3 regions of the Bacillus cihuensis genome follow, and region 3 is predicted to be linked to each of the others. Evidence: riboswitches for the same ligand, from Rfam matches in the RefSeq annotation. Region 3 holds a riboswitch; each other region holds the start of a gene.

What was found. A riboswitch is a leader RNA that binds a small molecule or an ion and turns the genes downstream of it on or off. The one in region 3 is predicted to bind glycine.
Region 1: it holds a riboswitch for glycine, as region 3 does, so the genes downstream of both, V179_RS0102080 (MFS transporter) here and gcvT (glycine cleavage system aminomethyltransferase GcvT) in region 3, are expected to answer to the same signal.
Region 2: it holds a riboswitch for glycine, as region 3 does, so the genes downstream of both, glyA (serine hydroxymethyltransferase) here and gcvT (glycine cleavage system aminomethyltransferase GcvT) in region 3, are expected to answer to the same signal.

What each region holds. Positions count from the first base shown of each region.
Region 1 is NZ_AYSD01000010.1:465,214-469,506, forward strand. It holds gene V179_RS0102075 (M20 family metallopeptidase) at 1-834, shown strand, start outside; glycine riboswitch at 1,571-1,671, shown strand; glycine riboswitch at 1,675-1,755, shown strand; gene V179_RS0102080 (MFS transporter) at 1,881-3,281, shown strand; gene ahpF (alkyl hydroperoxide reductase subunit F) at 3,503-4,293, opposite strand, start outside.
Region 2 is NZ_AYSD01000017.1:133,919-138,211, forward strand. It holds gene sdaAA (L-serine ammonia-lyase, iron-sulfur-dependent, subunit alpha) at 1-213, opposite strand, end outside; gene V179_RS0104220 (serine dehydratase beta chain) at 213-725, opposite strand; gene glyA (serine hydroxymethyltransferase) at 741-1,991, opposite strand; glycine riboswitch at 2,253-2,355, opposite strand; partial or broken gene V179_RS32135 (hypothetical protein) at 2,490-2,738, shown strand; gene metE (5-methyltetrahydropteroyltriglutamate--homocysteine S-methyltransferase) at 2,874-4,293, opposite strand, start outside.
Region 3 is NZ_KI632495.1:1,408,358-1,412,650, forward strand. It holds gene gcvPA (aminomethyl-transferring glycine dehydrogenase subunit GcvPA) at 1-692, opposite strand, end outside; gene gcvT (glycine cleavage system aminomethyltransferase GcvT) at 706-1,812, opposite strand; glycine riboswitch at 1,876-1,961, opposite strand; glycine riboswitch at 1,965-2,052, opposite strand; gene V179_RS0112610 (DEAD/DEAH box helicase) at 2,394-4,079, shown strand; gene V179_RS0112615 (YqhG family protein) at 4,057-4,293, shown strand, end outside.

The sequences.
Region 1 (4,293 bases), on a different contig from region 3:
GATATGAAAAGTGGAGTTGCTGCCATGATTTTAGCAATTGAATGTATACAAAAAGCAGGAATAAAATTGAGTGGAAACCTACAATTCATTGGAACGGTTGGGGAAGAAGTAAATTGTATTGGTGCTAGAGAAGTAGTTAAAAAAGGTCAAATTGACCAAGCTACAGCTATTGTAATTAGTGAACCTACCTCAAATCAGGTGGTTGTTGCACACAAAGGGGCACTTTGGCTTGAGATCTCTATGTTTGGTAAAACAGCTCACGGTTCAATGCCGTCTCATGGGATTAATGCAATATTGGCTATCAATCATTTTATAAATAAATTAAACAATTATGATCTTCGTTATGAACGTCATGATATTTTAGGCGATTCTACATTAAATATAGGAATGATTCAAGGCGGAGTAGGTCCTAACGTAGTGCCTGACCAGTGCAAAATTACCATTGATATTCGAACTGTACCAGGGCAAAATCATCAGGAAATTGTTGGGGAAATAAATGAACTCTTACAAAAAGTATCTGAGGAAATGAACGTTTCTTATAAAATTGATGTCATAAACAACTTAGTATCTGTATATACTGCGCCCGATCATCCATTTATTCATTTGGCTTTGGATAAAGCGCAATCATATTTGCAAAACGATCCCAATATAGGGGGAGTTAATTATTATACAGATGGGTCTATCTATAGGAATCATCTTCAAAATGTTCCAATATTAATCTGTGGACCAGGAGAGCCTACAGTGGCTCATCAGCCCGATGAATGGGTTGACATACAAAAATATCTAGACTCCATACGGTTTTATATTTCTCTCGCAATTAATTATTTAAAGTAGAAGAATATAAAACTCGAATTAAAGTGAAGTATATTTTGTACTCAAGAAGTATTAAGCGATATGAAAAAGAGTAATTGGATGGATAAAGATAAAGTTTGGCTGTTTTCACATACTTTGTTGCTTTTCAATCATTTTTACACTAATAACCCGGGTTGATTTCCGTTGCAGGTACTCGCTTTCCGCGGGCGGTCTCAGAAGCCTACTCAGTGCTTTGCACTTGCGGGGTCTCCCTCTACACGCTTTTCCCGCAGGAGTCTCGCACCTGTAACGAAGATCAACATCTGTTCGAATTGGTTTCTTGCAAAAAAACAACAATCTTTACGAAAAGAGCCTAAAGTTTTTAATAAGTGATAAGAGATTGGATGTTGCCGGTCTCCTTTATTTTCTATAGGTAAGAGATCATTGATGTACTCCTCTAATTACTATTAGGGGAGTTATCTGTTTTGTATTATTGGCAACATAACCTGCTAACAAGGACAATATTCCATCACGAAAGTTTTAATGGGGTATTAGAAAGTAAACCGAAAGTTGCTATTAGTTGGTCGGTTACCATCTGAAAGATCCTTTTTCACAGCAATATTCCATATCTATCCGTGGAACGTCTTGTGAAACGATTGTTCTGGGCGTCAAAGTGACAATAGATTTTGAAAGCGTTTTCGATTTTAGTTGACACGATCGACTTTTGAAATTATTCTATAAATACAGAATATACAGAAAATATAGAAATCATAGATGGATGAAAGTTGCAGGAGAGTGTTTATTATAAGCCACCGAAGGAGCAAACTTCAATAAGACCCTTGAAGCGAATCTCTCAGGTAGAAGAACTGCAGCTGGACACACCTCTGGAGAGAGCGTATGAATCGATACGTCACCAAAGGGGAAAGGCTCTATTGAGCTAAACTCTCAGGTAAAAGGACAGAGAAGGGCAGAGAAAAACACTGTTTTTCTCTGTCCTTTTTGTTGTGCCTGCATAATTTACACGTTCATCATCACTGTAGAGACATAGTTAGTTTAATGGATATTTAACCAAAAAGGAGTGGTTCACCATGGAAACAAGCTATAAAGGTAATAACAGAATGATGACGGGGATTGTGTTTGGGGTGCTTACTTATTGGCTTTTCTCACAGTCACTCATAAATGTGATGCCTGAAGTTCAGTTAGATATGGGCATTTCGATGGGACTTTTGAATACAGCAATTAGTTTATCCGGTTTATTTTCAGGCATGTTTATTGTAGCAGCTGGAGGAATATCTGATCGAATTGGACGCAAGAAAATTACAACTATTGGTTTACTATTAAATATAATTGGTTCACTTTGTCTCGTATTTGCACAGGAGACGGTTCTCTTAATTATTGGGCGTGTGATTCAAGGCATCTCGGCAGCGTGTATTATGCCTGCAACGATTGCTTTGGTGAAAACCTATTTTGACGGCCCAGACCGACAAAGAGCCATAAGTTACTGGTCTTTTGGATCTTGGGGCGGCATAGGCATTTGTTCATTAGCTGGAGGTTTAATTGCTACGTATATGGGATGGCGCTGGATCTTTATATTTTCCATTATTTTCACTTTACTATCTATGTTTTTGATTAAAGATGTACCAGAGAGTAAAGCGGAACAAAGCAATTCAGCAAAATTTGATTTTCCTGGCTTTGTTATCTTTTTATTAGTGATGGTCGCTTTGAATGTTGTCATTACACATGGAGATGCCTTCGGATGGACAAGCCCTCTTTCGTTAACGTTAATGGCTACCACTGTCATAGGTGGTTGGATATTTTTAAAACTTGTAAAAGGGAAATCTAACGGATTTATCGATCTATCTTTATTTAAAAATAAATATTTTACTGGGGCTACTGTGTCAAACTTTTTAATAAGTGGTGTAGCGGGAGCACTTATTGTTGCGAATACCTATGTTCAAATGGCAAGAGGATACAGTTCTTTTCAATCTGGGTTATTATCAATTGGCAATTTAGTTGCTACATTAGCGATGATTCGTATTGGTGAAAAAATATTACAACGAAGTGGTCCAAGAAAGCCGATGGTCATAGCTTGTCTTTTAGTGATCGTTGGAATTATCTTAATGACATTAACATTCTTACCAAATGCGATTTATTCCATTGTTGTATTTATTGGTTTTACCGTGTATGGGATTGGACTTGGCCTTTATGCGACACCATCTACGGATACAGCAGTAGACAATGTACCGGCAGCAAAAGCAGGAGAGGCAGCTGGTATTTATAAAATGTCTAGTACACTTGGAAACTCATTCGGATTAGCGATATCTGTTACTGTTTATAGTGTAGTTGAAAAGGCTGGAAATATGGAAGTGGCTGCAAGTATGGGGTTATTGACAAATGCTATTTTTGCTGGACTAGCTTTACTAGCTATAGTAGCTGCGATTCCAAAAAAAGGTGTCAGGGAATCAATGAAAGTGAGGAAAGCTTCTTAAATTACATTGAGTCATGCACCATAAAACAAGATAATGGTGGGGAAAAATGTAGTAATAGTGGTATATTGGAAATAAAGGTAGAAAGTAAATCTCATTTAGGCGTGTTACGATGAACCGTATATAAGTAACTGAGGTTATTAATTCGGGATCTTTTAAGGTGAATAAAGAAAAAGGACCGTTAAAAAGTAATTTCAACGGCCCTTTTATAATAAAATGGTGGTTTAATTTCGGATTAGATAATCGAATGAACCTAAGGCTGCATTCGCACCTGATCCCATCGAAATAATGATCTGCTTATATGGATTATTCGTGCAGTCTCCAGCAGCGAACACTCCAGGTATGTTCGTTGCTCCATGGTTATCTATAACGATCTCACCGATTCTATTACGTTCAACAGTCTCAGCTAACCATTCCGTATTTGGCACAAGTCCGATCTGAACAAATACTCCCGCCAATTCAATATGCTGAGCTTCCCCAGTCTCACGCTCAACGTAGGAAATACCGTTTACTTTATCAGTTCCAGTAATTTCTGTTGTTTGAACGTTCTTTAGGACAGTTACATTTGGCAGACTGTTAAGACGATCTTGCAGTACAGAATCAGCTTTAAGCTCAGGATTAAATTCAAGAACTGTTACATGTTTCACAATCCCAGCGAGATCAATTGCTGCCTCAATACCGGAATTTCCGCCACCAATAACGGCTACGTGTTTTCCTGCAAACAATGGACCATCACAATGTGGACAATATGCTACACCTTTATTCTTAAATTCATTTTCACCCGGAACACCAACATTGCGCCAACGAGCACCTGTTGAAAGGATGACGGTTTTGCTTTTTAGAACAGCTCCGTTTTCCAGTTCAATTTCGATGAGGTCTTTCTTTTCTAAACGTTTGGCACGCTGTAAATTCATCACATCAACGTTGTATTCTTTCACATGCTCCTCAAGACTTGCAGCGAGTTTCGGACCCTCAGTGTGTTTAACACTAATAAAGTTTTCAATCGAAGCAGTGT
Region 2 (4,293 bases), on a different contig from region 3:
GCCACCAGAAATGCCACTAGGCGCAGTGGAAGCGTCTTTAATCCCGCTATCCACTGCTTCTTTCATTTTGATCAATCGCTCTTCCATCATGCTAATAATCGTTGCTTCGTCTCTTCCTGACTTTTTTGCTTCAACCATTAACATCATGTCGCTAATGGATTTATTTTCCCGCTCACAAGCTTCAATAAGCTCTCTCATAGATTGAATGTCCATCATATCGCCTTCACCAATGCTTTCTCTTTCTGTTGATAAGGTTTTGCAAGGATTGAAAAATCATCTCCAGCGCTAAGACGAATCGATACCATTTCATCATTAATCATAAAAATCTTCGATAAGCCGCCTCCGAGTGACACACCACCAACCTTGAAAACTCGATCATCACGTTTTGCCGTTACAATCGTTATATTGGGATGATCCATATATTCACATTTATCTTCGAATTCAAATTGATACTGCATCCCATACTCTTCTGCTTTTTCCAACGCGAACTTGATACCGGAATCATCCGTATTCATACCAAGCAATCCGCCTAGAAGTGCTTTATCTGTTCCGTGTCCTTGATAAGTTTCAGCAAACGAATCATAAAATACAATGTTGCACTCTTCTGGATAATCCCCTAACAGGTCATAAATAAATTTTCCAATCGAAACAACACCAGCTGTATGAGAACTCGACGGTCCGACCATAATTGGGCCGATTATATCAAAACAACTTTGGAATTCCATGATTCTCCTCCTTTATTACACCGTAACTGCTTGTTGGAATAACGGGTACGAACTGCAAATCTCTTTAGTCGTTGCTTTTGCTTTTTCAAGAACGGCTTCATCGCCTTTATTTTTTAATACGTCTGCGATCACTTTACCGATTTTCACCATTTCATCTTGTTTCATGCCACGAGTTGTTAAGGCAGCTGTTCCGATACGGATTCCACTCGTAACAAACGGTTTCTCTGGATCAAACGGAATCGTATTCTTATTAACGGTAATGCCTACTTCTTCTAATAATTTCTCAGCTTCTTTTCCAGTTAAATTCCATGGACGTAAATCTAATAGGACAATATGATTATCTGTTCCATCTGAAACGAGGGCAGCCCCTTCATTCTTTAAGGTTTCGCCAAGTATTGCCGCATTTTCAATAACTTGTTTAGCATAGTCTTTAAAACTTGGTTGTAAAGCTTCTCTGAAAGCCACCGCTTTTGCAGCAATGATATGCATCAATGGTCCACCTTGAATACCAGGGAATATTGATTTATTAACCGCTTTAATCATCTCTTCATCATTTGTTAAGATGATACCGCCACGTGGGCCACGCAATGTTTTATGTGTCGTACTTGTCACAACATCTGCATATGGGATCGGAGATGGATGAAGTCCAGCTGCTACTAACCCAGCAATATGCGCCATATCGACCATCAGTTTTGCGCCGACTTGATCGGCAATTTTTCTAAAGCGAGCAAAGTCGATCGTTCTTGGATAAGCACTTGTTCCTGCAATAATCAATTTCGGCTTCTCTTTCTTCGCGATTTCTTCCAATTCATCATAATCAATGACTTGCGTATCTTCTCTCACACCATAAGATACAATTTCAAACCATTTTCCTGAAACACTCACAGGGCTTCCGTGTGTTAAATGTCCACCATGTGATAGATTCATGCCCATTACTTTATCACCAGGCTGAAGGAGTGCGAAAAATACAGCAAAATTTGCTTGTGCTCCTGAGTGCGGCTGAACATTTGCATATTTAGCGCCAAATAGCTCCGTTACGCGTTCGATTGCTGTTTGTTCTGCCACATCAACAAATTCGCATCCGCCATAATAACGCTTTCCTGGATACCCTTCTGCATATTTATTTGTCATCACGCTTCCCATCGCTTCTAATACATCTTCGCTGACGATATTTTCTGAAGCAATTAACTCAAGTGTTTGATGTTGGCGTTCCCGTTCCTTTTCAATCGCTCCAAAAATTATAGAATCATTTTGCTGTAAACTCATTTGTACTCCCCCTCGAAAGTTTTTTATGTCACCATCTTTTACTTACTTCGTCATAACTCGTAACGCTTTTCCCTTAAGCAATCTTCTTTTCCAAGAAAACTGTGAAGATACGCTCCCGTTTTTGCACGCAAAAAAGGACAGAAAAGGGTAGCGTGTTTTTCTCTACCCTTCTCTGTCCTTTTACCTGAGAGTTTAACCCTATATTTCATAGAGTCGTTCCCCTTTGGTGGCGTACTACTGTATACGCGCTCTCCAGAGGTGCGTCCGATTGTGGTTCCATCTACCTGAGAGATTGGTTCCAAGGGTCTTTTTGGAACTTGCTCCTTCGGTGGCTTGTCACATTGCACTCTCCCACAACCGTCATTCGCTCATATTTAGTTTCTGTTATATTCAGAATAGTCACATTTGAACAATCTGTCAAGGTTATTTTGTAAACGCTAACACTTTTTGTTTATTTCCCGAATAAATTCCCTTTCTTGAATAGATGATTGACATTTTGAAGGCTACAGCTTGCCAAAAGGAAAGCTAGCCCCCATATGTATAGGCATTCTTTTTGTAATGGATGTTAAAGGCTACAAATCATGATATTGCAAAGGCCAGAAGATGTAAGCTAGTCATAGCCATATTGCGACGACGAGTAAATACCTGAAGGATTCGTACAGTAATCTCGTTAATGCTGTAGATGTTACACCTAAATTTTGGGGTAAAAAAGATGAAGGATCCAAACCTCTTTCGTCTATTTTTTAACGATTAGGTTAATTTTTTCATACACAAAATGCACTGACTCATAAAGAAAGGGTCAGACCCCCACATCTGTGATATACAGAGGATAGAGTGTGAGGTCAGACCCTTTTGGGCATCAACTTTTATTCTTTTCGCATCTTATACATTGAGTGTATATTTCGCGCCAATCTTTTCTCTCGTTTGTTTCGCCGCTTCAATCATGACTTCTAGTGCTGCTACGGTTTCATTTATTCCACGTGTTTTCAAACCGCAGTCAGGATTGATCCAGAACAATTTTGGATCAAGGACTTGAAGGGCACGATCAATGTTTCTTGTCAATTCTTCAATTTTAGGTACGCGTGGACTATGAATATCATATACACCAAGACCAATACCTTTATCATACGTATTTTCTTCAAAGGCATAAATTAATTCTCCGTGACTTCTTGACGTCTCAATAGAAATAACATCTGCATCGAGCGCTTTAATGGCATCGATAATCTCTTTAAAGTCTGAATAACACATATGAGTATGAATTTGTGTATCGTTTTGTACAGATGTTGTTGCCAGTTTAAATGCATATACGGCAGCGTTCAAATAACTATCCCTGTTTTCACGCTTTAACGGCAGCCCTTCACGAATGGCCGGCTCATCCACTTGAATCATTTTTATACCATTTTTCTCTAGTTCCTCTACTTCTTTTCTTAGCGCAAGCGCGATTTGATTGGTTACTTCGTTACGAGCAATATCGTCGCGTACAAACGACCAGTTTAAAATGGTAATAGGACCTGTTAGCATACCTTTTACAGGTTTGTCTGTTAACGATTGGGCATATACGGTTTCTTCAACTGTCATTGCTTCTTTAAATGACACGTCCCCGTAAATAAGTGGTGGCTTCACGCAGCGGGAGCCGTATGATTGTACCCAACCAAATTTGGTAAATTGAAAGCCTTCTAATTTTTCACCAAAAAATTCAACCATGTCTGTACGTTCGAATTCTCCATGTACAAAAACATCTAGGCCAAGGTCTTCTTGAATTTCAATCCATTTTTTAATTTCCGCTTTTATATATTCTCCATATGCCGCATCCGTGAGCTCGCCTTTACGCCATTTTAAACGCTGTTTTCTTACTTCTTGTGTTTGTGGGAAGCTCCCAATTGTTGTAGTTGGAAGAAGTGGTAATTGGAAAGCCTTCTCCTGAATCCCTTGACGAACGTTAAAGACTGCTTCACGTTCTGCTTGATACGTATGCAAGTTTTGAATGGCTTCTTGGACTTGAATATTGTTTCGAAATGATGATTCATTTAGCGTTTGAACGGCTTCTATACTTGCTGTAATTTCTTTTCCGATCGATTCTTTGCCATTTTGAAGGCCTTTTGTCAGTATCACAATTTCATGTAACTTTTCATCAGCAAAAGAAAGCGCATCTTTTAAGACGTCATTAAGAGTTTCTTCACTTTTTACTGTTACAGGTACATGTAATAAGCTTGATGAAGGCTGGATAATCAGTTGATTTTTTGAAACAATTTCCGTTATCTCTGCAAGAATTGCATCCTTATCATCAAGTCGTGCACGCCAG
Region 3 (4,293 bases):
ACGATTTTTTCAATCTCTTTCAAAGGTTCAATGCGTCCAAAGAAATTTGGATATTGAATGATGACTCCCGCAATATCATCGCTGATTAACTCTTTTAGTGCATCCAAATCGGTTACGCCATCACGATGAGGTATTTCCACCACTTCAACTCGCTGTCCCTTCGCATATGACGTAACAACATCACGAGACTCAGGATGAACCGTGTTAGAAATCAAGATTTTCTTACGTCTTGTATGTCCACTGCTTAACATCGCTGCCTCAGCAAGAGCAGTTCCACCATCATACATAGAAGAATTGGCAACATCCATGCCAGTCAATTCACAAATCATCGTTTGAAATTCAAAGATTGCTTGAAGCTCCCCTTGAGAAATCTCCGGCTGATATGGAGTATACGCTGTATAAAATTCAGATCGAGAAATCACATGGTCGACGATAATTGGTTGATAATGATCGTACACACCAGCACCTAGAAATGAAGCATACCGCTTTGCATCAGCGTTTTTCCCAGCCAATTTAGTAAGCTCTTTTAAAAGAGCGGGTTCTGATTTAGCAGGTTTAATCTTGTATTCACCTTGGAAACGTACACTCTGTGGAATATCACTGAATAGCTCATCTATACTAGAAACACCAATTGCATCTAACATTTCATTTTGATCTTTGTCAGTCATCGGTAGATAGCGATGTTTAGTCATGATTTTCTCCCCCTCATCCTCTTGGTCGTTTATAAAATGGTGTCTTAGCCACTACCGCTTTCACACGTTTGGAACGAATTTCAACTTCAACTTCTGTTCCAATCCCTGTATACTCTTTTTTCAATAAGGCAAGACCGACGTTTTTCTTCAATGTGGGCGATTGTGTCCCAGTTGTCACTTCGCCAATCAATTCAGAACCGTAGTAAACAGAATAGCCATGACGTGGTATGCCGCGTTCGATCATTTCGATGCCGACGAGCTTACGAGGTGCACCTTGTTCTTTTTGCTTAGAAAGAACAGACTTACCAATGAAATCAGCCTCTTTGTCAACTTTGACAGCAAAACCAATTCCCGCTTCAATAGGCGAAATATCAGGTGACAACTCTTGACCATATAACGGAAGCTTCGCCTCGAACCGGAGCGTATCACGAGCACCTAGACCGATTGGTAGAACGCCTTCATCCTTACCTGCTTCAAGAATCGCTTTCCAGAGAGTTTTTGCGTCTTCGTTTTTACAATACATTTCAAAGCCATCTTCCCCCGTATACCCTGTGCGTGAAACGAGAGCCAAGACTCCATTAAGTTCCACATTTTCTTTGAAAGTAAAAAAGTCAATCTCACTCAAATTCGTGTTTACAGCTAATTTCTGAAGGATTTTTTCAGCCGCAGGGCCTTGAAGAGCAAGCAAAGCTACTTCATTTGAGATATTTGTCAGTTCAACATCTTCAATCAAGTGTTCGTGCAGCCAATTGTAATCCTTCTCGATATTGCCAGCATTCACAACTAATAAATAGTCATCTTCCGCTTTCTTATAAATAATTAAATCATCGACAACACCGCCATTTTCATAGCACAATGCGGCATATTGCGCATGCCCCACATCAAGCTTGAGAAGATCGTTCGTAATCATTCTTTGTAAAAAGTCAGTGCTTCCTTTTCCTTTTACAACAAACTCTCCCATATGAGAAACATCGAACAAGCCTGCCTTTGTTCGTACTGCTTCATGTTCTTCTTTAATGCCAGAAAATTGGACTGGCAGCTCCCAGCCACCAAAGTCAATCGTTTTACCACTATAATCTGCATAGATCGTAAATAATGGCGTCCTTTTTAATTCAGTCATACTACGCCTCCTCACATTTTTTAGGGCATAAAAAAAGACAGAGTAGCCCCTTAGAAGCTTTTTCTCTGTCCTGAAACCTGAAAGTTTACCTAAAAAGGCTTTCCCCTTTGGTGGTCTTAAAAGCTTCTGCTTCTAGACACTCTCCAGAGTTGCGTCCAACAAGGGTTCTTTTGCCTGAGAGATTCGCTGCTAAGCTTGCTCCTTCGGCGCTACAATTGTAGTCTCTCCCCCAGCCTTCATCCGCATATAATATTATCTTTTTTGCACATACTATGTAAATAAGGGTTGCACCATAAAAATGGTCTTTGCCGACTTTACACATTTTTTTAATTCGCAGTAAATGAGGCTACTTCCGCCAAACACTTAGAATACCGTTATTACTATAGTAATAAAACAGTGGGATTCTTTCAATTAAAAATTATATTTATTGATAGAAAATTTCAAAATTTAACACTTACGTTCATACTACCATTAATAATGCTTGAATCGCAATCATTTTTCGTAAAATCCTAACTTTTATTATATTTTATCCTATTAACGTTCGTATTTAACCTTTAATTGTTTAGAAAGGAGCATTGTTTATGCAAATTCAAATCACATTTGATGATGAATGGTCAGAAGAATTTTTAGATAAAGTGGAGAATGATGGTCCCTGGGCGAATTGGGAACTGTATAAGCTTGCCGTTCAAGCGGAAAAACATCTGGCCATTCCAGAATTTGAAGGATTGCAAGCACCTCATCACCTTAATCAGCTAACACCACTTCCTCATCAGCTTGAAGCCGCCCGACAAGTTGTCGAGAATATGAATGGCAAAGCGATTTTGGCTGATGAAGTAGGGCTTGGGAAAACAATCGAGGCCGGTTTAATCATTAAAGAATATATGATTCGCGGTCTAGTAAAAAAAGTACTCATTCTCGTTCCAGCTTCACTCGTTTCACAATGGGCATTCGAGTTAAATACAAAATTTCATATTCCCGCTGTTGTTCAGAGAAAGAGCTATGTATGGGATTCATGTGATTGCATCGTATCATCAATTGATACAGCAAAGCGTAACCCACATAGAGACATCATTTTTAAACAAGAATACGATTTAATCATTATTGACGAGGCCCATAAATTAAAAAATAATAAAACGAAAAACTATGAATTTGTTCAAAGTTTAAAAAAGAAATTCTGCCTATTGTTAACCGCAACACCCATTCAAAATAAGGTAGAAGAAATCTTCCATCTTGTTTCCCTTCTTAAGCCCGGACATTTAGGGAATGCTGCTCTTTTTTCAGAGAAGTATAAAGGAAAAGGTCGGACGATTTATGAAGATGAGCACCTAAAGAAGCTAGTGAACACGGTCATGATTCGAAATCGCCGTGCTGATACTGGAATCGAGTGGACAAAACGACATGTTGAAACAATTATTATTAAGTTTTCACCTAATGAGCAGGCATTATATGATGCTATAACTGCATTCCGACCGCATTCTGAAGGAGCAGGAAGTTCATTTTCCAGCCTAACCCTCCAAAGAGAAGCTTGCAGTAGCAAAGAAGCGGTCTTTACCACTTTAAAAAACATGTCTCAAAAACATGAAAATCCTGCACCTGAATTCATAGAAAAGTTGAATAGTCTCTTTGAAACAGCAAAGCAGGTTGAACGCAATTCAAAGGCAGAGAAGGCATTGGAATTAATACAGAAAATCAATGATAAAGTCATTATTTTTACGGAATACCGAGCTACACAACTTTATTTACAATGGTTTTTACAGCAAAACGGCATAAGCTCAGTGCCTTTTCGCGGCGGATTTAAACGTGGTAAAAAAGATTGGATGAAAGAGCTTTTTCAAAATAAAATTCAAGTACTGATTGCCACAGAAGCCGGCGGTGAAGGAATCAACCTACAATTTTGTCATCATCTAATCAACTTTGACTTACCATGGAATCCGATGCGTCTCGAGCAACGAATAGGCAGGGTACATCGGCTCGGTCAAACGGAAGATGTCATGATTTATAATTTCGCTACAGAAAATACAGTGGAAGAACATATTTTGAAACTTCTCTATGAAAAAATTCATTTATTTGAAAAAGTAATTGGCGAGTTAGATGATATTTTAACAAAATTAGATATCGGCAATATTGAAGATTACTTAGTGGATGTAGTAGAAGGATCAAAATCAGAAGGGGAGATGAAAATCAAAATGGATAATCTTTCGTCCATGATTCAATTTGCCCAAGAAATGAAGGAGGGAAATCTTCATGCAGCAACAGGAAATTCATGATTTTTTGCTCACCTATTTCAAAGCGAATCATTGTGAAATCATAGAAAATCACCCTGCATATTTAACAATTCAGTTAACAATTGAACTCGATAAGGAATTGATGAATCGTCCCTTTTACTGGCACTACCTTGAAAAAACCGGTGGCGTTCCCAACCCATCTCAGCTCACTCTTATAACAGATCCGCAGCAGGCACCTGCTGACTTAAAAGGAGAA